3 regions of the Streptomyces sp. Je 1-369 genome follow, and region 3 is predicted to be linked to each of the others. Evidence: riboswitches for the same ligand, from Rfam matches in the RefSeq annotation. Region 3 holds a riboswitch; each other region holds the start of a gene.
What was found. A riboswitch is a leader RNA that binds a small molecule or an ion and turns the genes downstream of it on or off. The one in region 3 is predicted to bind cobalamin.
Positions count from the first base shown of each region.

Region 1: it holds a riboswitch for cobalamin, as region 3 does, so the genes downstream of both, cobN (cobaltochelatase subunit CobN) here and NOO62_RS26695 (ribonucleoside-diphosphate reductase subunit alpha) in region 3, are expected to answer to the same signal.
Region 2: it holds a riboswitch for cobalamin, as region 3 does, so the genes downstream of both, NOO62_RS12520 (prenyltransferase/squalene oxidase repeat-containing protein) here and NOO62_RS26695 (ribonucleoside-diphosphate reductase subunit alpha) in region 3, are expected to answer to the same signal.

Region 1 is NZ_CP101750.1:6,710,684-6,721,209, reverse strand. Features, by position in the region: gene NOO62_RS30315 (cobalt-precorrin-5B (C(1))-methyltransferase) at 1-467, opposite strand, end outside; gene NOO62_RS30310 (cobalt-precorrin-6A reductase) at 485-1,231, shown strand; gene NOO62_RS30305 (precorrin-2 C(20)-methyltransferase) at 1,331-2,899, opposite strand; gene NOO62_RS30300 (precorrin-8X methylmutase) at 2,896-3,537, opposite strand; gene NOO62_RS30295 (cobalamin biosynthesis protein CobG) at 3,534-4,862, opposite strand; cobalamin riboswitch at 4,968-5,104, shown strand; gene cobN (cobaltochelatase subunit CobN) at 5,138-8,767, shown strand; gene NOO62_RS30285 (amidohydrolase) at 8,796-10,052, opposite strand; gene NOO62_RS30280 (histidine phosphatase family protein) at 10,157-10,526, shown strand, end outside.
Region 2 is NZ_CP101750.1:2,735,049-2,745,574, forward strand. Features, by position in the region: gene lanKC (class III lanthionine synthetase LanKC) at 1-1,070, opposite strand, end outside; gene NOO62_RS12505 (ferredoxin) at 1,313-1,546, opposite strand; gene NOO62_RS12510 (aldehyde dehydrogenase) at 1,546-3,012, opposite strand; gene NOO62_RS12515 (MBL fold metallo-hydrolase) at 3,227-4,321, shown strand; cobalamin riboswitch at 4,346-4,471, shown strand; gene NOO62_RS12520 (prenyltransferase/squalene oxidase repeat-containing protein) at 4,592-5,827, shown strand; gene NOO62_RS12525 (SCO2322 family protein) at 5,824-6,501, shown strand; gene NOO62_RS12530 (energy-coupling factor transporter transmembrane component T) at 6,544-7,995, shown strand; gene NOO62_RS12535 (ABC transporter ATP-binding protein) at 7,992-9,785, shown strand; gene NOO62_RS12540 (ECF transporter S component) at 9,782-10,526, shown strand, end outside.
Region 3 is NZ_CP101750.1:5,821,056-5,831,581, forward strand. Features, by position in the region: gene NOO62_RS26665 (HD-GYP domain-containing protein) at 1-609, shown strand, start outside; gene NOO62_RS26670 (tetratricopeptide repeat protein) at 758-1,738, shown strand; gene def (peptide deformylase) at 1,802-2,458, shown strand; gene NOO62_RS26680 (terpene synthase family protein) at 2,821-3,885, shown strand; gene NOO62_RS26685 (cytochrome P450) at 3,882-5,258, shown strand; gene NOO62_RS26690 (ribonucleotide-diphosphate reductase subunit beta) at 5,316-6,338, opposite strand; gene NOO62_RS26695 (ribonucleoside-diphosphate reductase subunit alpha) at 6,338-8,758, opposite strand; cobalamin riboswitch at 8,889-9,025, opposite strand; gene mctP (monocarboxylate uptake permease MctP) at 9,119-10,526, opposite strand, start outside.

The DNA.
Region 1 (10,526 bases), 890 kb from region 3:
TCGGGCGTGGTCCCGGCGCGGGCCGCGACCTCCGCCACGTGGTCCCGCATCATCTGCCGCGGTACGGGGTTCACCGCCGGCTCGCCGACGTCCAGAGGCAGCCCGGGCCGCGTGACGGTACCGACACCCGGGCCCGCCTTGAAGACGACGCCCGCACCGGCGTGCAGCCGCCGCACCGTGGACCGCACCAGGGCGCCGTGGGTGACGTCCGGGTCGTCGCCCGCGTCCTTCACGATGCCAACCATGGCATGGGAGGTGCCGAGTTCCTCGGCGGCGAGGGCGAACGCGGGCGTCTGGCCCTTGGGCAGCGTGATGGTCACCGGGTCCGGGAAGTCGCCGGTGAGCAGCGCCGTGTACGCGGCCGTCGTGGCGGCCGTCGCACAGGCGCCGGTCGTCCAGCCGGACCGCAGACCGGTGTGCTTGAGTTGGGCGCTGCGCCCGCCCGTGGCCTTAGCTGCCTCACTCATGAAGGAAACCGAACTCCGTGCACGTACTGATTCTGGGGGGAACGACCGAGGGCCGCCGTCTGGCGGAGCTCCTCGCGGACGAGGCGGGGGTGCGGGTGACCAGTTCCCTGGCGGGGCGGGTCGCGGCGCCCAGGCTGCCGCCGGGCGAGGTGCGCGTCGGCGGCTTCGGCGGGGCAGAGGGTCTTGCGGCGTGGCTGCGGCAGCACCACGTGGACGCGCTCATCGACGCCACCCATCCTTTCGCCGGGACGATCTCGTTCAACGCGGCGGAGGCTGCCGCCGGTGCCCATGTTCCCCTGCTCGCTCTGCGCCGGCCCGGCTGGGTCGCGGAAGAGGGCGACGACTGGCACCCGGTCGGCTCCCTCGACGAGGCGGCGCGGGCGCTGCCTGCCCTCGGCGAGCGAGTGTTCCTGACCACGGGCCGGATGGGACTCGCCGCCTTCGCGGGCCCCGGCCTGGACGCTCACTGGTTCCTCGTACGTTCCGTCGACGCGCCCGAGCCGCCGTTCCCGGCGCGCATGGAGGTGCTCCTCGACCGGGGCCCGTTCACGCTCGACGGGGAGCGGGAGATCCTGCGCGCCCACCGCGTCGACGTCGTGGTGACGAAGGACAGCGGGGGCGCGGCGACGTCGCCGAAGCTGGTCGCTGCGCGCGAGGCGGGGGTTCCTGTCGTAGTGGTCCGGCGGCCCTCCGGGCCGGAGCGGGTCGCCGACGTCGCCACGCCGGAGGAAGCGGTTGCCTGGGTGCGTACGCTGCGCGGCTAGGGGCGGGGCCTGTGTGGCTGGTCGCGCCTACGCGGCGGAGCCGCACATGTCACAGCCCCGCACCCCTGACGGGGCGCGGGTCCCGCGCGCACACGAGGGTCACCCCTCGGGATATCTCCGCGGCGTCCAGACGATCTGGTCCTTGCCCCCGCGCCGCCTCACCCACTGGGTCTGGGAGGAGCCGACGATCAGGAGCGTACGCATGTCGACATCCGCCGGGTCGAGGTCACCGAGGCGTACGATCCGCACGCTCTCCTCGGGACCTCCGATGTCCCGGCCGAGGACGACCGGCGTATCGGGCGTCCGGTGCTCCAGGAGCAGCTCCCGCGCCTTGCCCACCTGCCACGTGCGGCTGCGCGAGCCCGGGTTGTAGAGCGCGAGGACGAGGTCCGCCGCGGCCGCCGCGGCCAGCCGCTCCGCGATGACCTCCCACGGCTTGAGGCGGTCCGACAGGGAGATCGTCGCGTAGTCGTGGCCGAGCGGCGCGCCCGCACGGGCCGCCGCGGCGTTGGCGGCGGTCACCCCGGGGAGCACACGGACGGGTACGTCGGCGAAGTGGTCCTGCGAGGCGACCTCAAGGACGGCCGTGGCCATCGCGAAGACGCCGGGGTCGCCGCCCGAGACGACGGCGACGCGCCTCCCGCGCCGTGCGAGTTCCAGGGCGAACTCGGCGCGTTCGGACTCCACGCGGTTGTCGGAGCCGTGGCGGCGCTGCCCGGGGCGGTGCGGTACGCGGTCGACGTACGTGGTGTAGCCGACCAGGTCGTCGGCGGCGGCGAGCGCGCCGCGCGTCTCGGGGGTCAGCCAGAGCGGGCCCGCGGGACCCGTGCCGACGACGACGACCTCGCCGCGCTCGGGGGTCTCCTCGGCGGGCCGGGGCGCGGGGCCGCCGGTGAGCGGCGCGACGCGGCTCGGCAGCACCGCCACGGAGAAGTACGGCACCGATTCCGGGTCCACCTCGGCGAGGCTGCCGGTGCGCTCGCCCTTCATGGTGGCCCGCTCCACGTAGCGCGCCTCGTCGAGGCGGCCCGCGTGCTCCAGGGCGCCGCGCACCTTCCCGAACGTTCGGCCGAGCTTCATGACGACCGCCGAGTCCGTCGCCGCGAGGCGTGCCGCCAGCTCCTCCTCGGGGAGCGTGCCGGGCAGGATCGTCAGGACCTCCTCGGCCTCGACGAGCGGCTCGCCGAGCCGGGCGGCCGCGGCGCTCACCGAGGTGACGCCGGGGATGACCTCGGTCGGGTAGCGGTGCGCGAGGCGCTTGTGCATGTGCTGGTAGGAGCCGTAGAAGAGCGGGTCGCCCTCGGCGAGCACGGCGACGGTGCGGCCCGCGTCGAGGTGTACGGCGAGCCGGGCGGCGGCTTCCTCGTAGAAGTCGTCGAGGGCGCCGCGGTAGCCGCCGGGGTGGTCGGTGCTCTCCGTGGTGACGGGGTAGACCAGCGCTTCCTCGATGTGGTCGGCGCGGAGGTGCGCGGCCGCGATCGAGCGGGCGATGGAACGGCCGTGCCGTGCGGAGTGGTACGCGATCACGTCGGCGGACGCGATGACCTCCACGGCGCGCACGGTCATCAGCGACGGATCGCCGGGGCCCAGCCCGACGCCGTAGAGCTGCCCCTTCGAACTCTGTTCGGTGGGCACGGGCAGGTCGGTGGAGATGGGCACGCCGCTCATTCCGCTTCGCTCGCAATCGCGTTGATCGCCGCCGCGGCCATCGCGCTGCCACCGCGACGTCCCCGTACGACCAGGTACTCCACGCCGGAGGTGTGCGCGGCGAGCGCGTCCTTCGACTCGGCCGCGCCGACGAAGCCGACCGGGATGCCGAGGATCGCGGCCGGTCGGGGCGCGCCCTCCTCGATCATCTCCAGGAGGCGGAAGAGGGCGGTGGGCGCGTTGCCGATGGCGACGACGGCGCCTTCGAGGCGGTCGCGCCAGAGTTCGAGCGCGGCGGCACTGCGGGTGGTGCCGAGCCGCGCGGCGAGGTCCGGCACGGACGGGTCGGCGAGGGTGCAGACCACGTCGTTGTCGGCGGGCAGCCGCTTGCGCGTGACGCCGCTCGCGACCATGTTCGCGTCGCAGAGGATCGGCGCGCCGTCGCGCAGCGCCTTGCGGGCGTCGGCGATCACGCGCGGGCTGTACGAGAGGTCGCGCACGAGGTCGACCATTCCGCAGGCGTGGATCATCCGGACCGCGACCTGGCTGACGTCGGCGGGCAGGCCTTGGAGGTCCGCCTCCGCGCGGATGGTGGCAAAGGACTCGCGGTAGATCGCCGCGCCGTCCTTCTCGTAGTCGAACACTGTGCTCTCGCTCATCTCGTGGCCGTTGGTTTCGTGGTGGTACGTGCGGTGGTGACCGCTTCGGTCAGGGTTCCGCCCGTGACGGGGACGGTGGAGCCTCCGGTGTGCAGCGTCACTTCGTAGTCGCCGTCCCCGGTGGCGAGGACGTCGACCCAGTCGCCGTGCGGGTGCCCGCACCGCCGTGCGCAGCCGGACCAGTGGACGGGCAGGGACCCGTGGCCCGGCACCGCGTCCGCACGGACGTCGGCGAGGGACTTGGCGCACCCGGGGCGGCCGGTGCAGGCGCCGACGCCGAGCCAGGGCGAGCCGGGGTCGGTGAGGTACCCGGCCTCGGTCAGCGAGCCCAGCCGCTTCCGGGCGCTCCCCTCGTCAGCAAAGCCGGGAAGCACGAAGCCGCGCCACGGGGTGACGCGGAGCTCGTCCGCGGGCAGCGGCAGCAGGGCCCGCCACTGCCCGACGCTGACGCGCCCGAGCGGGGCGTGCACGGAGACGGCACGCCCGATGACACCGGGCGGCGGCGGACCACCCGGGCCCGCCGAACCACCCGAGCCCACAGCCCCCGGCCCCGCCGAACCACCCGAGCCCACAGCCCCCGGCCCGACCCGCACCGCCCCGATCCCCGCCCCCTCCAGTGCCCCAGCCAGGTCGATGGCCCGGCCGACGGGCAGCTCCCCCACCCGCCAAGCCCCGTTCCCCGCATCGGCCGCCGCGGCGAGAAACGCTCCCGCCCCGGCGAGCGCCGCACGCGGGGCGTCGGCTCCGGCGACCCGGAAGGCGAGGTCCCCCACTCCGACCACCACCGTCCCGCCCGATTCTGCGATCAAGGTCACATCGCCGCCGAGTCCGGCCACGTCCCCCCGACCGTCGTCGAGGACGAAGAGGAAACGGCCGGAGAGGGCCGTCGTCCACTGCTCCGCGCAGAGGAGTCCGTCCAGCTCGCGGGCCCACAACTGGACGTCGGCGCGGCCGAATCCGTCGGTTCCCGCGAGGGGGGACGCCAGCACGTTCCGGACGCGTTCGTGCCGTTCGGAGGGGAGCAGGCCCGCGTCCGCGAGCAGCGCGGAGAGTTCGCCGCCGCACGCGTCGCCGAGGCCGCGCAGCTCGACGTTGCCGCGTGAGGTGATGCTGAGATTCCCGTCGGCCAAACGCTCCGCGGCGGCCCCCAGAACCGCCACCTGACGCCCCGTCAGAAGCCCGCCGGGCAGCCGGAGTCGAGCCAGGAGGCCGTCGTCGGCGCGGTGCAGGCGCAGAGCTCCGGGGCAGGCGTCGCCCCGGTCACGTATGGGGGATTCGCCCTGGTCTGAGGAGGGTGCTGGGGTGGGCGGCATGGCGGCGAGCATACCCACGCGGATCCGGCCGGTCGCCTCCCGAGCCGGACCGTCCTGGCAGGTGGCCGCACCGCGGAGCGCGGGCAGGACTTACTATGCAGGCGGCGGGCTACGAAGTCCGTCGACGCCAGCGACGGCGTGGGTCCACCAGGACCCGAGGGAGGAAGCCCGGTGTGAATCCGGCGCGGTCCCGCCACTGTGAGCCCCACCCGTGGGGCGAGCCAGGAACTCCTGCCGTCCATACGACCACCCGGGGCGCGGACACCCCGAGGAAGGCCTGCGCCCGCATGCTTCTGCTGTTGTCGACCTCCGACACCGACCTGCTCAGCGCCCGCGCGGCGGGAGGCCCGGTCGACTACCGGTTCGCCAACCCGTCCCGCCTCGACCTCGGGGAGCTCCCCGCGCTGCTCGACGGCATCGACCTCGTCGTCGTACGCCTCCTCGGCGGCGTCCGCGCCTGGCAGGACGGCCTTGACCAGCTCATCGCCACCGGCCTCCCCGTGGTCGTGCTCACCGGCGAACAGGCACCCGACGCCCAGCTCATGGCCTCCTCGACCGTGCCCGTCGGCATCGCCGCGGAGTCGCACGCCTACCTGGCGCACGGCGGTCCCGCGAACCTGGAGCAGCTGGCCCGCTTCCTCTCCGACACCGTGCTGCTCACCGGCCACGGCTTCGAGCCGCCGGCCCCCGCCCCGTCGTGGGGCCCGCTGGAGCGCACCGCCCGCGTCGGCGTCGAGGGTCCGACCGTCGCGGTGCTCTACTACCGCGCCCACCACATGAGCGGCAACACCGCGTTCGTGGACGCGCTGTGCGGCGCGATCGAGGACGCGGGCGCCCGGGCGCTGCCGCTGTACGTGGCGTCGCTGCGCGCCCCCGAGCCCGAGCTCATCGAGGAGCTGCGCGCCGCCGACGCCATCGTGACCACCGTCCTCGCGGCCGGCGGCACCAAGCCCGCCGAGGCCTCCGCGGGCGGTGACGACGAGTCGTGGGACGCGGGCGCGCTGACCGGCCTCGACGTGCCGATCCTCCAGGCGCTCTGCCTGACCGGGTCGCGCTCGGCCTGGGAGGAGAACGACGAGGGCGTCTCGCCGCTCGACGCCGCGAGCCAGATCGCGGTGCCGGAGTTCGACGGCCGCCTCATCACCGTCCCCTTCTCCTTCAAGGAGATCGACGAGGACGGCCTTCCCGCGTACGTCGCCGACGCCGAGCGCGCGGCCCGCGTCGCCGGTATCGCCGTACGCCACGCACGCCTCAAGCACATCCCGGCCGCCGACAAGCGCCTCGCCCTGGTGCTTTCCGCGTACCCGACGAAGCACTCCCGCATCGGCAACGCGGTCGGCCTTGACACCCCGGCGTCCGCCGTCGAGCTGCTGCGCCGACTCCGCGCCGAGGGGTACGACTTCGGCCCCGAGGCCGACATCCCCGGTCTGGTCTCCGGCGACGGCGACGAGCTGATCCGCGCGCTCATCGACGCGGGCGGCCACGACCAGGACTGGCTCACCGAGGAGCAGCTCGCCGCCAACCCGGTGCGCATCCCCGCCGCCGACTACAAACGGTGGTACGCGACGCTGCCGCAGGAGCTGCGCGACTCCGTCGAGCAGCACTGGGGCCCGCCGCCCGGCGAGATGTTCCTCGACCGGTCCCGCGTGGGCCAGGGCGGCGACCCGGAGGGCGACATCGTCCTCGCGGCGCTGCGCCGCGAGAACCTGCTCATCCTCATCCAGCCGCCGCGCGGCTTCGGCGAGAACCCCATCGCGATCTACCACGACCCCGATCTGCCGCCGTCGCACCACTACTTGGCGGCGTACCGGTGGATCGCGGCGCCCGCCGCCGACAACGGCTTCGGCGCGGACGCGATGATCCACCTCGGCAAGCACGGCAACCTGGAGTGGCTGCCCGGCAAGAACGCGGGCCTCTCGGCGGCCTGCGGTCCCGACGCCGCGCTCGGGGACCTGCCGCTGGTCTACCCCTTCCTGGTCAACGACCCGGGCGAGGGCACGCAGGCCAAGCGCCGCGTCCACGCCACGCTCATCGACCACCTGGTGCCGCCGATGGCGCGCGCCGACTCCTACGGCGACATCGCGCGCCTGGAGCAGCTCCTCGACGAGTACGCGCAGATCAGCTCCATGGACCCGGCGAAGCTCCCGGCGATCCGCGCGCAGATCTGGACGCTCATCCAGGCTGCGAAGCTCGACCACGACCTGGGCCTCGAACAGCGCCCGGACGACGACGGCTTCGACGACTTCCTGCTCCACGTCGACGGCTGGCTCTGCGAGATCAAGGACATGCAGATCCGCGACGGTCTGCACGTCCTCGGCAACCCGCCGGCCGGCGCCGACCGCGTCAACCTCGTCCTCGCGGTGCTGCGCGCCCGCCAGATCTGGGGCGGCACGACCGCGCTGCCGGGTCTGCGGGAGGCCCTCGGCCTCGACGAGTCGGCAGCGACGCGTGTGACGGCCGACGAGGCCGAGGCCACGGCGCGCGCGCTGGTCCAGGCGATGGACGACGCGGACTGGGACCCGGCGGCCGTGGCCTCCGTGGCCGCGGACCACGGCGAGCAGGTCGCCGCGATCCTGGAGTTCGCGGCCCGCGAGGTCGTGCCGCGCCTCGCGGCGACCACCGCCGAGCTCGACCACGCCGTGCACGCCCTGAACGGCGGCTTCGTCCCCGCGGGCCCGTCCGGATCGCCGCTGCGCGGCCTGGTCAACGTCCTGCCGACCGGCCGCAACTTCTACTCGGTCGACCCGAAGGCCGTCCCCTCCCGCCTGGCGTGGGAGACGGGCCAGGCGCTCGCCGACTCTCTCGTGGAGCGGTACACGCAGGACAACGACGGCACGTACCCGACCTCCGTGGGCCTGTCCCTGTGGGGCACGAGCGCGATGCGCACCGCGGGCGACGACGTCGCCGAAGCGATGGCGCTGCTCGGCATCCGCCCGGTCTGGGACGACGCGTCCCGCCGTGTGACGGGCCTCGAGGCCATCCCGTACGAGGAGCTGGGCCGCCCGCGCATCGACGTGACGCTGCGCATCTCGGGCTTCTTCCGCGACGCGTTCCCGCACACGATCGGCCTGCTCGACGACGCGGTGCGGCTCGCCGCCTCCCTGGACGAGCCCGCCGACCGCAACTACGTGCGCGCCCACGCCCAGGCCGACCTCGCCGAGCACGGCGACGAGCGCCGGGCCACCACCCGCATCTTCGGTTCGCGCCCCGGCACGTACGGCGCGGGTCTGCTCCAGCTCATCGACTCCCGCGACTGGCGCACCGACGCGGACCTCGCCGAGGTCTACACGGTGTGGGGCGGTTACGCGTACGGCCGCGGTCTCGAAGGCCGCCCGGCGCGCGCCGAGATGGAGACGGCCTACAAGCGCATCGCGGTGGCCGCGAAGAACACGGACACCCGCGAGCACGACATCGCGGACTCGGACGACTACTTCCAGTACCACGGCGGCATGGTGGCGACCGTGCGCGCGCTGCGGGGCACGGCCCCGGAGGCGTACATCGGCGACTCGACCCGCCCCGAGACGGTCCGCACCCGCACGCTCGTCGAGGAGACCAGCCGCGTCTTCCGTGCGCGTGTGGTCAACCCGAAGTGGATCGAGGCGATGCGCCGCCACGGCTACAAGGGTGCCTTCGAACTCGCCGCGACCGTGGACTACTTGTTCGGGTACGACGCCACGACGGGCGTCGTCGCCGACTGGATGTACGACAAGCTCACCGAGACGTACGTCCTGGACCCGACCAACCGCGAGTTCCTCCAGAAGGCCAACCCGTGGGCCCTGCACGGCATCGCGGAGCGCCTCCTGGAGGCGGAGTCGCGCGGCATGTGGGCGAAGCCGGACCCGGCGGTGCTGGAAGCGCTGCGGCAGGCGTACCTGGAGACCGAGGGCAACCTGGAGGACGGCGGCGACGAGGGCTGAGCCCCCGTCGGCCCCCTGAGGCCGGCCGTCACCGCGACGGTCGGCCGCCCAGCCACGCCAGCGCGCCCGCCGTCAGCGCCGTGACCCCGGTGGTGAGGGTCGGCTCGATCACCGGGGCGAAGAACGGCGAGTGGTTGGAGGGGATGTCCCGCTCGAAGGTCCCCGCCTGCTGGGCCACGGCGACCTCCGCGGGATCGGCGCCGCCGAACAGCCAGTAGCAGAGGGGCACTTCGCGGTCGGCGGAGGTCGCGAAGTACCCGACGTCCTCGCTGCCGGTGACCGGTCCGGGATCGAAGACACGGTTCTCGCCGATCACCGCGCCGACTGCGGCCATCGTCCTCGCCACCGCGTCGGCGTCGTTGTCGAGCACGGGGAACGAGTCGATCTCCGTGATCTCGGGCTCCCGCTCCGCGCCCGCCGTGGCCGCCTCGCCCTTGACGATGCGTTCGACGGCGGCGAGGACCTTCGTACGGACCTCGGGCGTGTACGACCGGATGTTGATCTTCAGCTCGGCCTCGTCGGGAATGATGTTGTCCTTCGTGCCCGCCTGGAGCGAGCCGACGGTCACCACGGCCGTCTCGGCGCCCGAGATCTCCCGGGACACGATCGTCTGCAGCCGCAGCACCGTCGCGGCGGCCATCACCACGGGGTCGATCGACGCCTCGGGCCGCGAACCGTGCGCGCCCTTGCCGAACATCCGCACGCGCAGGGAGTCGGTCGCCGCGAAGGCGGGCCCCGGGTGCGCGCCGATCATCCCCGCGGGCAGCGGCGCGACGTGCTGCCCGAGCACGACGTCCGGCACACCGAACCGCGCGTAGAAGTCGTCCCCGACCATCGCCTGCGCGCCCTTCGCGACCTCCTCCGCGGGCTGGAAGACGCCGACGATCCGGCCCGCCCAGTCGGCGCGGGCGTCCGCCAGCAGCCTCAGCGCGCCCAGCAGACACGTGACGTGCATGTCGTGCCCGCACGCGTGCATCACGCCCTCGTTCACGGAGGCGTACGGCAGCCCGGTGCGCTCGGTCACCGGCAGCCCGTCGAAGTCCGCGCGCAGCAGGACGGTCGGCCCCGCACCGTTCTCCAGGACGGCGACCACGCCGGTGCGCCCGACGCCGGTCGTGACCTCGTACCCGTACGACTCCACGCGGCGGGCGACTTCGGCCGCGGTGCGGTGCTCGGCGAAGGACAGTTCGGGGTGGGCGTGCAGGTCGCGGTAGAGAGCGGCGAGGTCACCCTTGATGGCGTCGAGGCCCAGCAGGGCGGAAGAACTCCGTGCGGCGGCGGACATGTCACGCTCCTCTTCTGTGGTGTCCCGCCACCTTACGTACGGTTTCGCAAGGTCCGTGCAGCACGAACGGAACCGGCAGGGAACGCGGGGGCGTCCCTGCCCTCATGATCACTCCGACGACCGACGAGACGTCCACTCGCCACCTCTACGTCACCCGGCACGGCGAGGCCACGCCCGACGAGAGCGGACTGACGCCGGGAGGCCGCCGACAGGCGGCCCTGCTCGGCGAGCGACTCCGCGGCATCCCGTTCGCGGCGATCCACCACGGCCCGCTCCCCCGGGCCGAACAGACCGCGACCCTGATATCCGAAGCGCTCGACAGCAACCCCCCGCTGATCCGCTCGGCCCCGGCGGGCGACTACATCCCCTACATCCCGCACAAGGAGGAGCTGCCCCGCGAGACGGCCGACGCGACGCTGGAGCGCCTGGCACAGTTCCCCGAGGCGGAACGCGAGAACGGCCCCGCGCTCGCCG
Region 2 (10,526 bases), 3.1 Mb from region 3:
GCGCGGTACATGCGCAGCGCCCACGCCGTGTACTCGGTGATGGCTGCGGGGTCCGGCCTGCTGGTGCACAGCGGGTGCCGGTGGGCGAAGAACGAGTTGAGGGTGGCCCCTTCGAGGAAGTCCATGACGAGGAAGCGGTGGCCGTCCAGGAGGAACCAGTCGCGCACCTCGGGGGCCACGCCGAGTCCGGAGAGTGTCTCCAGGGCGGTCTTCTCGCGTTCGAGGCGGGCGACGGCGTCGGCTCCGTCGGCGGCGAGGCCCGCGTGCGGGCGGCCTTCCTTGAGGACGACCTTGCGGCCGTCGCGGGTGTCGGTACCCGCGTAGACACCGCCGCCGTTGGAGAAGTGCAGGGCCTTCTCGATGCGGTACGGCAGGTCGGTGACGGTCGTCGTGTTGCGGGCCGCGAGCGCCGGTTCGAGGAACGACGGCAGCGTCACCCAGGCGGGCACCTTGAAGGCGGGGTCGCGCGGGTCGGGGACGAGCTGTCCTTCGCCGTCCTCGATGGCCGGCACCATCGTGCCCTTGCCGTTGTCGCACATGCGCCGGGTGAAGGCGCCGTACCTGACGTACAGCGGGCCCTGCCGCCAGCGCAGGTCGGTGAGGATGTACGGGCCCTCGGTGCCCTCCAGGCGGTCGCCGAGGTCGTCGAGTATCTCCTGTAGCTGTGCTTCGTCCGCGGGGTAGACCGTGACGGCCTTGCCGCTGTGGTCGCGGCCCGCGTACTTGCTGTTGCGCAGGTGCAGGAGGTGTCTGCCCGGCACGAACTTGAAGGGGATGCGGCGGGGCACGCAGTAGTCCCAGACGGCCGAGGCGACGCGGTCCGCGTTCTCGAGGGTCGCGGAGACGTGGATCTTCCAGCCCTGCTGGGGCGCGGGCAGCGCGGCTCCCTCGTCGTCCACGGGGACGAGGGAGAGCCAGTCGCCGACGCGTCCGGAGCGCCATCCTTCGGGGACGGGCCTGCCTGCCACCGGGAACTCGGTGGCGCCCGGGGCGCCTTTGGACGACAGCCGGTCCGGGGTCTCGTAGAAGTGCCTGTCGGCCAGACAGTAGACCTCGTACCGCTTGTCCATGGCGTCCCCTCTCTGCTCGGCGTGGCACAGAGATTTCCAGGGCGCCAGGGGACGGAACAGTCACGACTGTCATCACATCGCCGTGCGGAACGCATGGGTAAAGTCACGTTCGCTCATGTTCGAGAGCACAGAATATCCGCGTCCCGGACAAATGGCGACACCCGCGCCGCCATGAGGAGGAACGGGGCGCGGGTGTCAACGAGTCGGAAACGTGCCCGGTCACTCCTCCGGGACGGTCCGGGTCACTCCTCGGGCGGGAACACGACCTCCCCGCCGTGCGCCAGCGTGATCGTGATCGCCTCGACCGGGCAGCCCTCCGCGGCCTCCAGGACCTTTTCGTTGGCGTCGGTCTCGGACGCGGTGGGGTGCGACTGGCGGGCGGTGTCCAGTGCGAAGCCGCCGGGCGCGGTGAGCACGCACATTCCGGAGCCGATGCAGACCGCCCGGTCGACCTCGACGTGCCAGCGGTCTCCCATCAGGCACCGCTCCCCTCATAGCCGTTGGGGAGGTGGATCATCTTGTGCTCGAAGTACTCGCCGTATCCCTCGGGTCCGAACTCGCGCCCGAGGCCGGAGTTCTTGTAGCCGCCGAAGGGGCCGAGCATGTCGAGGCTGAAGGTGTTCACGGAGTACGTTCCGGTGCGCACCCTGCGCGCGATGTCGATGCCGCGCTCGGTGTCGGCGGTCCAGACGCTGCCGCTGAGTCCGTAGTCGGAGTCGTTGGCGATCCGTACCGCCTCGTCCTCCTCGCCGTAGGGCAGCAGGCAGATGACGGGGCCGAAGATCTCCTCGCGGGCGATGCGCATGGAGTTGTCGACGCCGCCGAAGAGGGTCGGCTCGACGTACCAGCCCTGGTCGAGCCCGGCCGGACGGCCGCCGCCCGCGAGGATCTTGGCGCCCTCCTCCTGGCCGATGCGGATGTAGTCGAGGGAGCGCTGCTGCTGCCGCTGGGCGACGAGCGGGCCGAGTTCGGTGGCGGGGTCGAGGGGGTCGCCGACCTTGAGGGCACTGGCGGCGGCGGAGAATGCCTCGGCGAACTCGTCGTAGCGGGTGCGGGGCACGAGGATGCGGGTCTGGGCCACGCAGGCCTGGCCGTTGATCATCCAGGCGAACGGGGTGATGCCCGCGACGGCGGTCGCCGCGTCGGCGTCCGGCAGGATGACGGCGGCCGACTTGCCGCCGAGCTCGAGCGTCACGCGGGTGAGGTTGCGGGCGGCGACCTCCATGACGCGTTTGCCCGCGGCGACGGAGCCGGTGAAGGACACCTTGTCGACGTCGGGGTGCCCGACGAGGTACTCGCTCACCTCGCGGTCGGCGCAGACGATGGAGAGCACGCCTTCGGGCAGGCCCGCGTCGGCGGCCAGTTCGGCGAGTATGTAGGCGTCGAGGGGCGCTTCCGGGGAGGTCTTGAGGATCACGGGGCAGCCGGCGAGCAGGGCGGGCGCCAGCTTGGCGGCGGCGGTGAACTGCGGGACGTTCCACGGTACGACGGCCGCGACGACGCCCACCGGTTCGCGCCGGACGAGCAGCTTGCCGAGGACGCCGTCCCGCTGCTCCTCGTACGGGAAGTCGCGGGCGACGGTGATCGCCGCGTCCCAGACCATCAGCGCGGCGAGGGCCTGCACCATCACGCTGGAGGTGTAGGGGGTGCCGTTCTCGGTGCTGATGACGCGGGCGATCTCCTCGTGGCGGACCGCGAAGCCGTCCTTGATCTTCGTGATGACCTCGATGCGCTCGTCCACGGTCATGCGCGGCCAGGGACCGTGCTCGAAGGCCTTGCGGGCGGCGGCGACGGCGCGGTCGATGTCGGCGGGCGCCGCGTGCGGCACGCGTGCGAAGACCTCTCCGGTGTGCGGGGAGACGATCTCGATGACGTCCTTGCCGAGCGGGTCGACCAACTCCCCGCCGATGAACAGCTGTCCGTGTTCCACGAGCTCGGTCATGGCTGACTGCCTCCTGCGGAGCGTTTCCCGGCACTGTTTCCCGACACTGTTTCCTGACACGGTTTCAGAACTGATACCAGTTCTAGTTCGTGGAGTCCACGGACGGAAGGGGCAACACAGCTTCCAAGCAGTCGACTTGGGCGACTATTGGAACTAGTTCTAGTTATAGTGATGACCCCCGGCGAGGGGACCGGCGACGAGAGACGAGGCCCCCATGACCCCGCAGCTGACGGACCCGCCGGTGACCGAGCACGGCGGCGGCGTCTGGAGCATCAAGGTCCCCATCCCCGACAACCCCCTCGGCTTCACCCTCGTCCACCTCCTGGACACCGACGCGGGACCGGTCCTCGTCGACACCGGCTGGGACGACCCGGCGTCCTGGGACACCCTCGTCGCCGGGCTCGCCGCGTGCGGCGTCGCCGTCGCCGACGTGCACGGCGTCGTCATCACCCACCACCACCCCGACCACCACGGCCTCTCCGGCCAGGTCCGCGACGCGTCCGGGGCGTGGCTCGCCATGCACGACGCCGACGCGTCCGTGGTCCGCCGCACCCGCTCGAACCCGCCGGACCGCTGGTACGCGTACCTGGTGGACAAGCTCACGGCCGCCGGCGCGCCCGCCGACCACGTCGCCCCGCTGATCCGGGCCCGCGACGAGGGCCGCCCCCACAAACTCCCCGGCCTCGCCCCCGCCCTGCCCGACCGCTCCATCACCCCCGGCGAACTCCTCGCCCTGCCCGGCCGCCGCCTGCGCGCCATCTGGACCCCCGGCCACACGCCCGGCCACGTCTGCCTCCACCTGGAGGAGGACCACCCGGCGGGCCTGCGCGGCAACGGCCGCCTCTTCTCCGGCGACCACCTGCTGCCCGGCATCACCCCGCACATCGGCCTGTACGAGGACCCCGAATCGGAGACCGTCACCGATCCTTCCCCAAGCTCTCGGCTTCGCTCGAGCGGGGGAGACCCCCTCGGCGACTACCTGGACTCCCTGGAGCGCGTCGCCCGTCTCGACCCGGCCGAGATCCTCCCCGCCCACCAGCGCACGTTCACCGACGCGCCCGCCCGCGTCCACGAGCTCCTGACCCACCACGAGGAGCGCCTGACCGGACTCCTCACCCTGCTCGCCGAGCCCCTCACTCCCTGGCGGATCGCCGAGCGCATGGAGTGGAACCGCCCCTGGGACGAAATCCCCTACGGGTCGAGGACCATCGCCGTCTCCGAGGCGGAGGCCCATGTGCGGCGCCTGGTGAAACTGGGGCGCGCGGAGGCCGTGCCGGGGAGCGATCCGGTCGCGTTCGTGGCGGTGTGACCCGAGAGGTGCGCGGACCGGCCGGTAGAGTGAGGGCGTCGTCCTCACGTCCGCCAGGGGGAAGCCGGTGCGATTCCGGCGCTGACCCGCAGCCGTATATGCCACTGAGCGTGGCAAGCCGGAATGCCCGGCGCGGAACGTGACCGGCTCGCTTCATCGGCCCCCGATGAGCGGCACCGTCGAGGTATACGGAGCCGGAGCCGCCCGGTAGCCGTGCTCGCACGGTCCGTGCCGCCCCGCTCCCCGCAGGGAGAGGCAACCCGCCCCATCATGAACGTTCGTCGCAGCGCAGCGGTCCTGGCCGCCGCCGTCGCCGTGTTCGGCTCGGCCGCGGCACCGGCCGCCATCGCGGACGACGCGAAGCCGTCGCCGTCGGCCGCCCTCCCCTCGGGCCTCTACGGCAAGACCGACCCGAAGTTCGACGGCGTGTTCCGCCAGTCGTACGCCCTGCTCGCCCAGCACACCGAGGGCGTCGAGCCCGCCGCCAAGGCCGTGGACTGGCTGACCGGCCAGCAGTGCGCGAGCGGCGGCTTCGCGGCGTACCGCGCGGACTCCACCGAGCCGTGCGACTCCAAGACGGCGGTCGACAGCAACTCCACGGCCGCCGCCGTGCAGGCGCTCGCCGCGCTCGGCGGCCAGGACAAGACGGTCAAGAAGAGCGTCGACTGGCTGAAGTCCGTGCAGAACAAGGACGGCGGCTGGGGCTACAACCCGGGGCTGCCCTCCGACGCGAACTCCACCGGCATCGTGGTCGGCGCGCTCGTCGCCGCGGGCCGCAACCCCGCCGACGTGAAGTCCCAGGACGGCAAGTCCGCCTACGACGCGCTGCCGAAGCTCGCCATGGACTGCGGCAAGGACGGCGGCGCCTTCGGTCTCGCCGACATGAAGTCCGGCAAGCTCGCGCCGAACGCCGACGCCACCGCCGCCGGTGTCCTCGGCAGCCTCGGCAAGGGCCTCGTGGTCTCCGCCCCCAAGAAGTCCGAGGACGCCGCACCCAAGTGCGCGAAGCCGGACACCGCCACGCGGGCCGCGAGCAACGGCGTCGGCTATCTGCTCGACACCCTCGGCAAGACCGACGACCACCTGATGTCGTCGATGCCGGGCTCCACGGACCAGCCGGACTTCGGCAACACCGCCGACTCCGTGCTCGCCCTCGCCGCCGCCGGACAGAGCGAGCGGGCGAAGAAGTCCGCCGACTGGCTGGCGGAGAACTCCGCGGACTGGGCGAAGCAGTCGGGTCCGGCCGCGTACTCCCAGCTGATCTTCGCCGCGCACGCGGCAGGCCTGGACGCCCGCGACTTCGGCGGCACCGACCTCGTCAAGCAGCTGAACGCCACGGGCCCCGCCCCCGAGAACTCCGCGAAGTCGTCGTCCGCGTCCGACGCGGACGAGAAGAAGGACGACGACGGCGGCGTCAGCGTCTGGTGGATCATCGGCGTCGGCATGGTCGCGGGCATCGGCATCGGCTTCCTGTACAGCGGCAACCGCAAGAAGAAGCAGCCGTGACGCGGGGCCGTGCGCGGCGCGGGCGCCTGGCCGTCGGGGTCCTCCTCGCCGCGCTCCTCGGCGTCCTCGCCGCCGCGCCCGCCCAGGCCGCCGGCTACCGCTACTGGTCGTTCTGGGAGCGGGACGGCGCGCAGTGGACGTACGCCAGCCAGGGTCCTGGCACCGCGCGCCCCGAGGACGGGGACGTGCAGGGCTTCCGGTTCTCGGTCTCCGACGACTCGAAGGACTCCGCGAAGCCGCGCGGCCCCGTCGACTTCGACGCCATCTGCGAGGACACCCCGGCGAAGGACGGCCGCAAGCGCGTGGGCCTCGTCGTCGACTTCGGTACGGCGGGCGACGCCCCCGGCGGCGGGACGCCGCCGAAGCGGCGGACCGCCTGCGCGCAGGTCGGCGAGGACGCCACCAGCGCGGAGGCGCTCGCCTCCGTCGCGAAGCCGCTGCGCTACGACAGCAAGGCGCTGCTGTGCGCGATCGACGGCTACCCGAAGACGGGCTGCGGCGAGCAGGTCGCCGGCGACGGTACGTCCACGAAGACGCAGCCGGAGTCGGACAACACGGTCGGAGGGGGTGACGGCGGCGACGGTGGACCCTCCGTCGGTCTGATCGCCGGGATCGCCGCCGTCGCGCTGCTCGGCGGTGCCGGGATCTGGCAGGCCCGCCGCCGTCGCGGCTGACGCGCGGCTCGTACGGACAACGGACACGACACGGACAGCACCATGACGGACCACGGCGGCGGCGCGCCCGCCCTCCTGCGGCGCCGCCTCGCCCCCGAGGCGCACCGCGGCAACGCGCTGCACCCGGGCGCGTGGTGGGTGTGGGCCATCGGCCTCGGCACCGCGGCGTCCCGCACGACCAATCCGCTGCTGCTCGGCATGCTGGTCGGCGTCGCGGGCTATGTGGTGGCGGCGCGGCGGACGTCGGCGCCGTGGGCGAAGTCGTACGGCGCGTTCGTGAAGCTTGGGCTGGTGGTCATCGCGATCCGGCTCGTCTTCGCGATCGTGCTCGGCTCGCCGATCCCCGGCACGCACACCGTCGTCACGCTGCCGGAGGTGCCGCTGCCCGACTGGGCGAGGGGCGTGCGGATCGGCGGCCGGGTGACGGCGGAGGGCCTGACGTTCGCGCTCTACGACGGCATCCGCCTGGCCGGCCTGCTGATCTGCGTCGGCGCGGCGAACGCGCTGGCCAGCCCGGCGCGGCTGCTGAAGTCACTGCCGGGCGCGCTGTACGAGGTCGGGGTGGCGGTCGTCGTGGCGATGACGTTCGCCCCGAACCTGGTCGTGGACGTACAGCGCCTGCGTGCCGCGCGCCGCCTGCGGGGACGTCCCGACCGCGGCATCCGCGGACTCCTCCAGGTCGGCCTTCCCGTCCTGGAGGGCGCGCTGGAGCGGTCGGTCGCGCTGGCGGCCGCGATGGACGCGCGCGGTTTCGGCCGCACGTCGCCCGTCCCGGCGGGCGTCCGCAGGGCGACGTCCGCCCTGACCCTCGGCGGTCTCATGGGCGTCTGCGTGGGTACGTACGGACTGCTCACCGCACAAGGCACGTCCTACGGCCTGCCCGCCCTGACCGCCGGCCTCCTCGCCGCACTCGCGGGCCTGCGACTGGGCGGCCGCCGCTCGGTACGCACCCGCTACCGCCCCGACCCGTGGGGCGTCCGCGCCTGGCTGGTCGCCGGGTCCGGGATCGCGGTGGCGGCCCTGACGATCTGGGCGGCGTCGCACGACCCGGCGGCACTGCACCCGGGAGTCGTCCCGCTGGTGGCCCCCGAGCTGCCGGTGTGGCCGGCGGCGGCGGTCCTGCTCGGCCTGCTCCCGGCGTTCGTGGCACCGGTACCCCCTGAGAACACCCGGCCCACCGCCGCTGGAAACACCCGGCCCACCGCGCCCGAGAGCACGCCGCCCGCGAGGCCCGGGCCCGCACCGTCCACCTCGCGCGGGACCGCCCCCCACTCCGGGGATACGCCACCGACGACACCCACCCCACGCGGCACCGAGCCTCCCGCCTGCGCCGCCCAAACGCCCCCCGCGCCCGAGACGGCCGAGACCACCCCCACCGCCCCCACTCCCCGGACGCAGCCCTCACCCGCCGCCTGGCGCATGCCGCCGCCCGGCGCCGAGCCGAAGAACCCGGGCCCGGGCCCCTCCCCCACTTCCTCCGAGGAGACCTCATGATCCGCTTCGAGGACGTCTCGGTCACCTACGACGCGGCGCCCGGCCCCACCGTCCGGGGCGTCGACCTCACCGTCCCCGAAGGTGAGCTCGTGTTGCTCGTCGGGCCGTCCGGGGTCGGGAAGTCGACGTTGCTCGGGACCGTCAGCGGGCTCGTGCCGCACTTCACCGGTGGCACCCTGCGCGGCCGCGTGACCGTGGCGGGGCGCGACACCCGTACGCACAAGCCGCGTGAGCTCGCCGATGTCGTCGGCACCGTGGGCCAGGACCCGCTGTCGCACTTCGTGACGGACACCGTCGAGGACGAGCTTGCGTACGGGATGGAGTCGCTGGGGCTCGCCCCGGACGTGATGCGGCGGCGCGTCGAGGAGACCCTCGACCTGCTCGGCCTCGCCGACCTGCGCGACCGCCCCATCGTCACCCTCTCCGGCGGCCAGCAGCAGCGCGTCGCCATCGGCTCGGTCCTCACCCCGCACCCCCAGGTCCTCGTCCTCGACGAGCCCACGTCCGCCCTCGACCCCGCCGCCGCCGAAGAGGTCCTCGCCGTACTCCAGCGGCTCGTGCACGACCTCGGTACGACGGTCCTGATGGCCGAGCACCGCCTTGAGCGGGTCGTGCAGTACGCGGACCAGGTGCTGCTGCTCGCCGCCCCGGGCGAGGTGCCCGTCCTCGGCGACCCGGCCGCGCTGATGGCCCGCTCCCCCGTCTTCCCGCCGGTCGTCGCCCTCGGCCGTATCGCGGGCTGGTCGCCGCTGCCGCTGACCGTGCGGGACGCGCGGCGCAGGGCGGGTGACCTGCGGGAGCGGTTGGCGGGCGCGGAGCCGCGGAGGGACGTACCGGCCGAGCCGGTCGCGGAGCCGGGCGGCGGGCGCCGGTGGCCCAGGCTGCGCAAGGAACGTACGGCATCGGCGGCACAGCAGAAGGCGGCCGCCGTCGCCTCCGTCGAAGAACTCGCGGGCGCAGGGCGCAGGCCACCGAAGCTGCGCAAGGAACGTACGGCATCGGCGGCACGGCGGGACGCGGCCGTCGCCTCCGTCGAGCGTCTCGCCGTGCGCCGCGGCCGCGTCGAGGCGCTGCGCCGTGTCGACCTCACCGTCACACCCGGTGAGACCGTCGCCCTGATGGGCCGCAACGGCGCCGGGAAGTCCACGCTCCTGTCCGCCCTCGTCGGCCTGCTCGAACCCACGTCGGGCACCGTCCGCGTCGGCGGCGCCGTCCCCCACCGCACGTCCCCGCGACAGCTGATCCGGCACGTCGGCCTGGTCCCGCAGGAACCCCGCGACCTGCTGTACGCGGACACCGTGGCCGCCGAGTGCGCGGCCGCCGACCACGACGCGGACGCGGCGCCCGGCACCTGCCGTGCCCTGGTGGACGAGCTGCTGCCGGGCATCGCGGACGACACGCATCCCCGGGACCTCTCCGAGGGCCAGCGTCTGACGCTCGCCCTGTCCATCGTCCTGACCACGCGCCCGCCCCTGCTGCTCCTGGACGAGCCGACCCGCGGCCTCGACTACGCGGCCAAGACCCGGCTGGCCACCGTCCTGCGCGGGCTCGCCGCCGAGGGGCACGCCATCCTGCTGGCCACGCACGACGTGGAGCTGGCCGCCGAGATCGCCCACCGGGTGGTGATCCTCGCGGACGGCGAGGTCGTCGCGGACGGCCCGACCGAGCAGATCGTCGTGTCGTCGCCGTCCTTCGCGCCGCAGGTCACGAAGATCCTGGCGCCGCAGGAGTGGCTGACGGTCACAGAGGTGCGCCGGGCCCTGGACGCGGTCGGAGGCGAGCCCTCGTGACAGTCGTCCCGAAGACCCGCGGCCAGGCCAGGCCGATCCGCCTCGGCCCCCGCTCGGTCGCCGCGCTCGCCCTGGTCAGCGCCGTCGGCGTCGCCGCCTTCGGGTGGCCGCTGCTCGCCGCGGGCGACTCGGGGCTCAGCGAGCACGCGCAGGACGCGCCCTGGCTGTTCGCCGCGCTGCTTCCGCTGCTGCTCGCCGTCGTCGTGGCGACCATCGCGGACGTCGGCCTCGACGCGAAGGCCATCGCGATGCTCGGCGTGCTCGCCGCCGCGGGCGCCGCGCTGCGGCCGCTGGGCGCGGGGACGGCGGGCATCGAGCCGATGTTCTTCCTGATGGTGCTGAGCGGGCGCGTGCTCGGTCCCGGCTTCGGGTTCGTGCTGGGGGCGGTGTCGATGTTCGCGTCGGCGCTCCTGACGGGCGGCGTGGGGCCGTGGATGCCGTTCCAGATGCTGGCGATGGGCTGGGTCTGCATGGGCGCGGGGCTGCTCCCCGGCCATGGCAGCCTGCGCGGGCGGGGCGAGCTGTGGCTGCTCGCGGGCTACGGCGCGGTGGCCTCCGTCCTGTACGGCACGGTGATGAACCTCCAGGGCTGGCCCTACCTCGGCGGTCTCGCCACCGGCGTCTCCTTCGTGCCGGGCGACCCCCTCGCGGAGAACCTGGGCCGGTTCGTCGCGTACTGCCTGGCGACCTCGCTGGGCTGGGACCTGCCGCGGGCGGTCGTCACCGTGCTGCTGAGCCTCG
Region 3 (10,526 bases):
CTCCCGCTGCTGCTCACCCAGCTCTCCTTCCGGCGGTACGCGGCCGTGCGGGCCACCTACCGGCAGACCATCGCCTCCCTGGCCAGGGCCACCGAGATCGCCGGATACACCCCGCAGGGCCACGCGCACCGCGTGGCCGGTCTGAGCCGGGCCGTCGGGCGTGACCTCGGTCTCTGCGAGTCGGACCTCACCGTCCTCGAGCACGCGGCGCTCATGCACGACATCGGCCAGCTCTCCCTGGTCGACCCCGTCCCCGCGGGCGCCACCGCCGCGCTCTCCGAGGCGGAACAGCGCCGAATAGCCCTGCTCGGCGGCGCCGTCGTCCGCCAGACCGGGGTGGACGCCGCCGTCGCCGTCGTCGTGGAGCGGCAGGCCGACCCGTACCGCGAACAGCCCCTCACCGCACGTATTGTGCGGACGGCGAACGCGTACGACGAGATGGCGCGGGGAGAAGGACCATCAGGGGCGCTGGACGGCCCGCTCAAGGCCTTGGAGCGGCTCCGCCTGGCCACCGGCCACGACTACCAGGCGGAGGTCGTGGAGTCCTTGGCGCGCGTCCTGTCGAGGGACGGCCTCACCCGTGGCCTTACCTCGCGCCGGGCTGGGTAACCCATGGGTAATGAGCGGCTGTCCGACCGTCCGTGGTTGGATGCGAAGAAGACAGGAAATGGGGCGCGCGGGGGTACGGCCCCCGACGCCGCGCCCCGACGACAAGCGACCTACGGAAAACGTGGCAGGCGGGAATCAGGCGGGAATCGTGAGGATCTTCGGCAAGGGACGGCACCGGCCCTCCGCCTCATGGCGGCAGGCGACCGACCGCGCGTTCACGCTGATCGGCGACGGCCGGTACGAGGACGCGGGAGCGCTGCTCACGCGTGCGGCGGATCTCGAACCCTGGCTGTCCGAGTCCTGGTTCAACCTGGCGCTGCTGCACAAGTTCCGGCACGACTGGGAGCAGGCTCGGGCCGCGGGGCTGCGCGCCGTCGCGCTCCTGGACCGTTCCGCGGGCGCCCCCGACTGGTGGAACGTCGGCATCGCGGCGACCGCGCTCCAGGACTGGCCCCTGGCCCGCCGCGCCTGGCAGGCGTACGGCCTGCGGGTGCCCGGCGGTGTGGCCGCCTCCGGCGAGCCGACGGGCATGGAGCTGGGCAGCGCGGCCGTGCGGCTCTCCCCGGAGGGTGAGGCCGAGGTCGTGTGGGGCCGCCGGCTCGACCCGGCCCGTATGGAGGTCCTGTCCATTCCGCTGCCGTCCTCCGGGCGCCGCTGGGGCGAGGTCGTGCTGCACGACGGCGTCCCGCACGGCGAGCGGACGACGGGCGACGGGCACTCGTACCCCGTCTTCGACGAGATCGAGCTGTGGGCGCCCTCACCCGTGCCGACCTGGGTGGTCCTCCTGGAGGCCGCCACCGAGGACGACAGGGACGCCCTGGAGCGGCTCGCGGCCGACGCGGGCTTCGCCGCCGAGGACTGGTCGTCGTCCGTGCGGCTGCTCTGCCGGATGTGCTCCGAGTCCCGGATGCCGAGCGACGAGGGCGACGGCGAGCACCTGGACCCGCACGACCACAGCGAGCCGGGCCACCCGGGCCCGCTGGGCCACCGCAGCCCCGGCGCGCTCTGGGTGCCGGAGCGCGAGTGCGGCCTCGCGGCGCCCGCCGCGCTGGTACGCGGTCTGCTGGACGGCTGGGTGGCGGACAGTCCGGATTCCCGTGACTGGCGGGATCTCGAAGAGGTCTGCTGACACTTCGCCGTAGGCTGTACCGGCACAAACTCTTGAGGGTTTCAAGGAAGGCGTACGGCGGACATGGCGCAGGACACTGAGCAGCAGGCCATCGACGGGGACGGGGTGCTCCCCGTCGACGACGAGGGCTTCGTCATCGACACCGAGGACTGCGAGGAGCGGGAGACGGCCTACCGCGAGCGCGGCACGTCCCGGCCGATCACGGTCGTCGGCAACCCGGTGCTGCACAAGGAGTGCAAGGACGTCACGGCCTTCGACGACGAGCTCGCCAAGCTGGTCGACGACATGTTCGCGACCCAGCGCGTCGCGCAGGGCGTGGGCGTGGCCGCCAACCAGGTCGGCGTCGACCTGAAGGTCTTCGTCTACGACTGCATGGATGACGACGGCGTGCGCCACGTCGGTGTCATCTGCAACCCGGTGCTCCAGGACCTGCCCGCCGAGAGGCGCAGCCTGGACGACTCGGGAGAGGGCTGCCTCTCGGTCCCGACGGCGTACGCCCCGCTGGCCCGCCCGGACTACGCCGAGGTGACCGGGCAGGACGCGAAGGGCAACCCCGTCAAGGTGCGCGGCACCGGTTACTTCGCGCGCTGCCTGCAGCACGAGACAGACCACCTGTACGGGTACCTGTACATCGACCGCCTCTCCAAGCGGGAGCGCAAGGACGCGCTTCGCCAGATGGAGGAAGGCACCCCGCGCTACCCCGTGGTGGACAACGGCTGACTCCCGAGGCGCCCGTGAGGCGCGGGAACCGTGTGACGCGTGCGGCCCCTGGTACAGGAACTCAACCCTGACCAGGGGCCGTTGGCGTAGCCGCTCGCGTGTGCGAGCAAATCAAGCTGCCGGTGATCCATATTCAGTCACGTAAGGGGAGGTTCTCGGCACCCGGGGGTAGTGAATGGCGCAAATCTGTTCCCTGAACGGTCAGTTGTGGTGCTGAATGGAAAGCGCGGGGATACGCAACGGCGCGCGCCCGGTACGGCGGGAGGGGCGCGTGTCCTCAGGCGGCTGAAAGGGGATTGTTCGTGCGCGCATATTCCGGGAGCACTTCACAGACACATCCGTACGCACGGCCACGTTCACCCGTGGTGTCGGTACCGCGGGCACTGGCCGTTCCGATGATCGAAGCAGCGTTCCCTCGCCGTCTGCATCCGTATTGGCCAAAGCTTCAGGAGAAGTCCAGGACCTGGCTGCGCGAAATGCGGCTCATGCCCCCGGACAAGGTCGAGCGGTACGCGGACAGTCTCTGCTACACGGATCTGGTGGCGGGGTACTACATTGGCGCGCCCGACGCGTTGCTGACCGCGATAGCGGACCTCAGCAGTTGGTTCTTCGCCTGGGACGACCGGCACGACAGGGACTCCGTGCACGGCAGGACGGCCCAGTGGCGGCGGCTCTGCCGTGGCCTGCACGGCACGCTCAACGAGCCCCGGCAGTACCGGCACCACGAGGACCCGCTGGTCGCCGGGTTCGCGGACTGTGTGCTGCGGCTGTACTCGTTCCTCGGGCCCAGCTGGAACGCCAGATTCGCCCGGCACTTCCACCCCGTGATCGACGCGTACGACCAGGAGTTCAGGAACCGGCGCTGCGGCACCGTCCCGACCGTCGAGGCGTACGTGGAGCTGCGCCGGCTCACGTTCGCGCACTGGGCGTGGATCGACCTCCTGGAATCCACCGCGCGGTACGAGCTGCCGGACCCGGTGCGCAAGCACCCCGCCTACCGGCGTGCGGCACGAGCGACCCAGGATTTCTCGGCCTGGTACAACGACTTGTGCTCCCTCCCGAAAGAACTTGCGGGAGACGAACTGCACAATCTCGGGATCAGCCTCATCCAGCACGAAGGAATGACGCTGGAAGAAGCGGTGCGGGAAGTGCACAGGCGCGTCACCGAATGCGTCAAGGAATTCCTGCAAGCAGAGCGGGAAGTGCTGTTGTTCGCCGATGAATTGGCGGACGGTGGTGAAGGCGGCAAGGAACTCGCGGACGCGGTGAAATCCTGCGTCTTCAACATGCGGAACTGGTTCTCTTCCGTCTACTGGTTCCATCACGAATCCGGCCGCTATCGGGTGGACAGCTGGGACGACAGGTCCATGCCCCCGTACGTGACGGAAGAAGCCCTGGCGGAAAACGAACTGGTAGGTGAGGAATGAGCGTCGAATCCGCAATACCCGCTCCCCCCACGTCGGGCCCCGACCCGCTCCGCACCCCGCCCCTCGTCCGCGGCGGCGCCCCGCTCCTCGGCCACGCATGGAACCTGGTGCGCGACCCACTCGGTTTCCTCTCCGCGCTCCGTGACCACGGCGATCTCGTCCGGATCAGGCTGGGGCCGAGGACGGCGTACGTGGTGTGCGACCCGGAACTGGTCGGCGCCATGCTCAAGAGCCCCGAGTACGTCGTCGGCGGACCGCTCTGGGACACCCTGGAAGTGCTCCTCGGCAAGGGCGTGGCGACCAGCAACGGCAAGCTGCACCGCCGCCAGCGCCGCATGATGCAGCCCGCGTTCCGGCCCGAGCGGATCGCCGACTACGCCAAGGTGATGGAGGAGGAGGCCCGCGCCACGGCGGCCCGCTGGCAGCCGGACACCACCGTCGACGTGAGCGCCGAGATGTTCCGCACGGCCGTGCGCATCGTCTCGCGCTCGCTCCTGGAGGTCGACTCGATCCGCGACAAGGCGGACCGGATCGCCGACTCGCTGCACACCGTCTTCGACGGGCTCTACCGCAGGATGGTGCTCTCGGTCGGCCCGCTGCACCGCGTGCCGACCCCCGCCAACCGGCGCTTCGAGAGCGCGCTCGCCGACCTGCACGCCCTCGTCGACGAGATCATCGCCGAGCGCCGCGCGGCAGGAGCAGGCGCGCCGGACGACCTGCTCGCCGCACTGCTGCGGGCCAGGGACGAAGCCGGGGAGCCCATCACCGACCAGGAGATCCACGACAACGTGGTCTCGCTCGTGGTGGCGGGTGCGGAGAATGTGGCGTCGACGCTCGCGTGGGCGTTCCATCTGCTGACCGAACACCCGGAGCACGAAAGGCGGTTGGTTGAAGAAGTAAATGCCGTGGCCCCGGACCGCGCGATCACATTCGCCGATCTCAAGGCCCTGCCGCACCTCCGCAATGTCGTCACCGAGGCGATGCGCATACGGCCGGCCGCCTGGATATTCACGCGCCGGTCGGTGGCCGAAACCGATCTGGGCGGCTTTTCGATTCCGGCGGACGCCGACATCGTCTACAGCGTGTACGCGATGCAGCGCGACCCGCGTTCCTTTGAGCGGAACCTGGAGTTCGACCCCGACCGGTGGAATCCGGAACGGGCCGGTGACGTGCCGGAGTTCGCGATGATGCCGTTCAGCGTCGGCAACAGGAAGTGCCCCGGCGACCACTTCAGCCTGGCGGAACTCGCCCTCATCCTCGGGACGGTGGCCCCGAAGTGGCGTCTGCGGCCCGTCAAGGAGACCGACACCCGCACCCAGGTCGGCATCACCCTGCACCCCAAGCGGCTCGTCCTGCGGGCCACACCGCGTTGACACACCAAGGTGCCCGCCCCCGTCCGGCAGGACGGGGGCGGGCACAACCGTGCGCGTCTAGAACTCGTCGTCGAACGAGACCGAGCCCTCCACCGCGACCTGATAGGCCGAGGGCCGCCGCTCGAAGAAGTTGGTCAGCTCCTGGACGCCCTGCAGCTCCATGAAGGAGAAGGGGTTCTCGGAGCCGTAGACCGGCGCGAAGCCGAGGCGCTGCAGACGCTGGTCGGCGACGCACTGCAGGTACTCGCGCATCGAGTCCGTGTTCATGCCGGGCAGGCCCTCGCCGCACAGGTCGCGGGCGAACTGCAGCTCGGCCTCGACGGCCTCCTTCAGCATGTCCGTGACCTGCTGCTTGAGCGCGTCGTCGAAGAGCTCCGGCTCCTCCTTGCGGACCGTGTCGACCACGTCGAAGGCGAAGCTCATGTGCATCGTCTCGTCGCGGAACACCCAGTTGGTGCCGGTGGCGAGGCCGTGCAGCAGGCCCCGGCTGCGGAACCAGTAGACGTACGCGAAGGCACCGTAGAAGAAGAGGCCCTCGATGCACGCGGCGAAGCAGATCAGGTTGAGCAGGAAGCGGCGGCGGTCGGCCTGCGTCTCCAGCCGGTCCAGCTTCTCGACCGAGTCCATCCACCGGAAGCAGAACTCGGCCTTCTCACGGATCGAGGGGATCTCCTCGACCGCGTCGAAGGCCGCCGCGCGGTCCTCCGGGGCGGGCAGATAGGTGTCGAGCAGCGTCAGATAGAACTGGACGTGCACGGCCTCCTCGAAGAGCTGACGGCTCAGGTAGAGCCGCGCCTCGGGGGAGTTGATGTGCTTGTAGAGCGTCAGCACCAGGTTGTTCGAGACGATCGAGTCGCCGGTCGCGAAGAAGGCGACGAGGCGGCCGATCATGTGCTGCTCGCCGGGGCTGAGCTTGGCGAGGTCGGCGACGTCCGAGTGGAGGTCGACCTCCTCGACGGTCCAGGTGTTCTTGATCGCGTCCCGGTAGCGCTCGTAGAAGTCGGGATAGCGCATGGGGCGCAGGGTCAGCTCGAAGCCCGGGTCGAGGAGGTTCTTCTCGCTGTTCGTGGTGGAGCTCATTACTGGCAGGCCTCGCAGGACTCGGGGTTTTCCAGGGAGCAGGCGACGGCGTCGGGGTCGGTCACCTGCTGGGGGACGGGGACGGGGGCGGGGGCGGTGGGCGCGGCGTTCGAACCGCCGGCGGCGCGGGCGATGCGCGTCGCGGGGCGTGAGCGCAGGTAGTACGTGGTCTTCAGGCCGCGCTGCCAGGCGTACGCGTACATCGAGGAGAGCTTGCCGATGGTCGGCGTCTCCAGGAAGAGGTTCAGCGACTGCGCTTGGTCGAGGAACGGGGTGCGGTCGGCGGCCATGTCGATCAGGCCGCGCTGCGGGATCTCCCACGCCGTGCGGTACAGGGCGCGGACGTCCGCGGGCACCCAGTCGAAGCCCTGCACCGAGCCGTTGGACTCGCGCAGCGCCTCACGGGTCTTCGCGTCCCACAGGCCGTGCCGCTTCAGCTCCTCCACCAGGTAGCCGTTGACCTGGAGGAACTCGCCTGACAGCGTCTCGCGCTTGAAGAGGTTGGAGACCTGCGGCTCGATGCACTCGTAGACACCGGCGATGGACGCGATGGTCGCGGTCGGTGCGATGGCGAGGAGCAGCGAGTTGCGCATGCCGGTCGCGGCGATGCGCTCCCGCAGCGCCGCCCAGCGCTCCGGCCATGTCAGGTCGACGCCGTAGTGGTCGGGGTGCAGGACGCCACGCGCGGTGCGGGTCTTCTCCCAGGCGGGGAGCGGGCCGTGGCGCTGGGCGAGGTCGGCGGAGGCCTCGTACGACGCGAGCATGATGCGCTCGGCGATGCGGGTGGACAGGGCGCGCGCCTCGGGGGAGTCGAAAGCCAGCTTCAGCTGGAAGAAGACGTCCTGGAGGCCCATCGCGCCGAGGCCCACGGGGCGCCACTTGGCGTTGGAGCGCCCGGCCTGCTCGGTCGGGTAGAAGTTGATGTCGACGACGCGGTCGAGGAAGGTCACCGCGGTGCGGACGGTGGCGTCGAGCCGCTCCCAGTCGATGTCCTGCGCGGCCGGGTCGACGAACGCGCCGAGGTTGACCGAGCCGAGGTTGCAGACGGCCGTCTCCCCGTCGTCCGTCACCTCCAGGATCTCCGTGCACAGGTTGGAGGAGTGGACGGTGTGGCCGGGCTCCGCCGTCTGGTTGGCGGTGCGGTTGGCGGCGTCCTTGAAGGTCATCCAGCCGTTGCCGGTCTGCGCGAGGGTGCGCATCATGCGGCCGTACAGGTCCCGGGCCGACATGCTCTTCTTGGCGAGCCCGGCGGCCTCCGCCTTGCGGTAGGCGGCGTCGAACGCGTCGCCCCACAGGTCGACGAGCTCCGGCACGTCGGAGGGCGAGAACAGCGACCACGGCTGGTCGGCGGCGACCCGGCGCATGAACTCGTCGGGGATCCAGTGCGCGAGGTTGAGGTTGTGCGTGCGGCGCGCGTCCTCACCGGTGTTGTCGCGCAGCTCCAGGAACTCCTCGATGTCGGAGTGCCAGGTCTCCAGGTAGACCGCGGCCGCGCCCTTGCGCCGCCCGCCCTGGTTCACCGCGGCGACGGAGGCGTCCAGCGTCTTCAGGAACGGCACGATGCCGTTGGAGTGCCCGTTCGTGCCGCGGATCAGCGAACCGCGGGAGCGGATGCGGGAGTACGAGAGTCCGATGCCGCCCGCGTGCTTCGAGAGCCGTGCGACCTGGTGGTAGCGGTCGTAGATCGAGTCGAGCTCGTCCTGCGGGGAGTCGAGGAGGTAGCAGGACGACATCTGCGGGTGGCGGGTGCCGGAGTTGAAGAGCGTCGGCGAGGACGGCAGGTAGTCGAGGCGGCTCATCAGGCCGTACAGCGCGGCGACCTCGTCGACGGCGCGGGCACTCTCGTCCTCGGCGAGACCGCCGGCCACGCGCAGCATGAAGTGCTGCGGGGTCTCGATGACCTGGCGGGTGATCGGGTGGCGCAGCAGGTAGCGGCTGTGCAGGGTGCGCAGCCCGAAGTAGCCGAAGCGGAAGTCGGCGCCGTCGGCGAGCGCGGTGTCCACGAGCGCGTCGAGGCGGGCCGCGTGGGCGCCCACGAAGTCGGCGGTGCGGTCGGCGATCAGGCCCTCGCGGTGGCCGACGGCGATCGACTCGGTGAAGGAGCGCACGCCCTGCGAGGCGGCCTCGGCGGCGATGGAGAGCGAGAGCAGCCTGGCGGCGAGCTTCGAGTACGCGGGGTCCTCGGAGATGAGCCCCGCGGCCGCCTCGGTGGCGAGGGTCCGCAGCTCCGCCTCGTCGGCCCGGGCCGAACGGCCGCGCAGCGCGGCGGCGGCCACCCGGCCGGGGTCGGCGTCGGGGAGGTCGGCGGTGAGGTCGGTCAGGGTGCGCAGCAGCGCGGTCCCCGGCGCGTCGGTACCCTCAGCGCTTTCGGTGGGCTGCGGTGCCAGCGCTGTCGCAGGTTCGGCAGGCGCGATGGTCACGTGGGGCTCTCCCTCGCTCGGCTCTGGGCCTGGAGGAGGGGATGGCACACACGGGCGCACCCGGGCAGGGCGGCGTACCGCGTCCACCGGCCCATTCCACGAGGCCCGGACGGTCGGCACCCGGGCCGGACGGCACGGGTGCACTGCCGGCAGGTCTTCGGACTCCGCGTACGACAAATGCGTACACGTCTACCGTTGCGGGACAGTTCCGGACTTGCACCGGATTCCCCTGCGGCGACAGCGAGCACGAGCATACATCTTGTGCTGGCTCTGGGTGGCAGCCCCATATCTTGTGTCGGAGAGCACGAGAACGGGCCGCCGGATTCCTCCGGCGGCCCGTAGGTCGTACGCAGGGAAGGGTCAGTGCCCGCCCGGCGCCCCCACGGTGGCCGGGGGCAGTTCCTCGATGACGCCGGGGTCGCCCGCGTCCGCCGTGTAGTCCCCGGGCGACGTCTCGTCGATGCCCTCGGGGGCCTTCAGGGCCTTCAGGACGAAGGTCATGACCACGGTCACGACGACGTTCAGGACGAACGCGGTGAGGCCGATGTAGCCGATCTCGCCGATGCCGGGGATCTCGTCGGACGAGCCGCCGAAGTGCTTCTGCGTCGGCGAGGCGACGCCGTACGCGGCGACCGTTCCGTAGACCATGCCGACCGCCCAGCCCGCGAGCAGCGCCCAGCGGTGGAACCACCGCGTGAACAGGCCGCCGACCAGCGCGGGCATCGTCTGCAGGATCCAGATGCCGCCGAGCAGCTGGAAGTTGATCGCGACCGTTTTGTCCATGGTCAGGACGAAGGCGAGCGCGCCCACCTTCACCAGGAGCGAGACCAGCTTGGAGACCCTGGTCTCCTGCGCGGGTGTCGCGTCCGGCTTGATGAAGTCCTTGTAGATGTTCCTCGTGAAGAGATTCGCGGCCGCGATCGACATGATCGCCGCGGGCACGAGCGCGCCGATGCCGATGGCGGCGAAGGCGACGCCGGTGAACCAGTCGGGGAACATGTTCTCGAACAGCTGGGGGATGGCCAGCTGGCCGTTCTCGACCTTGACCCCGGCCGCGATCGCCATGAAGCCGAGCAGTGCGAGCAGGCCCAGCATCAGCGAGTAGAGCGGCAGGATCGTGGTGTTCTTGCGGATCACGTTGCGGCTCTTGGAGGAGAGCGTCGCCGTGATCGAGTGCGGGTACATGAACAGCGCGAGCGCGGAGCCGAGCGCGAGCGTGGCGTACGTCCACTGCCCGGCCTCACCGGGTGCGAGCCCCGCGACGGGCTTGCCCGCGGCGTCGTTCGCCGCCGAGAACTTATCGTTCGCCGCCTGGAAGATCTCGTCGAAGCCACCGAGCTTGATCGGGATGTAGATGATCGCGACGGCGATGACGAGATAGATCAGACCGTCCTTCACGAACGCGATCAGCGCGGGCGCGCGCAGACCCGACGAGTAGGTGTACGCGGCGAGCACCGCGAACGCGATCAGCAGCGGCAGGTCCTTGATGAACCAGTTGGTGTCGGGACCGCCGCCGACCCCCATGACGTCGAGGACGGCCTGGATGCCCACCAGCTGGAGCGCGATGTACGGCATCGTGGCGAGGATGCCGGTGACGGCGACCGCCAGCGAGAGCCCCTTGGAGCCGAAGCGCCCGCGCACGAAGTCGGAGGTGGTCACGTAGCCGTGCTTGTGCGAGACCGACCACAGGCGCGGCAGGAAGGTGAAGATCAGCGGGTAGACGAGGATCGTGTACGGCACGGCGAAGAAGCCGGCCGCGCCCGCCGCG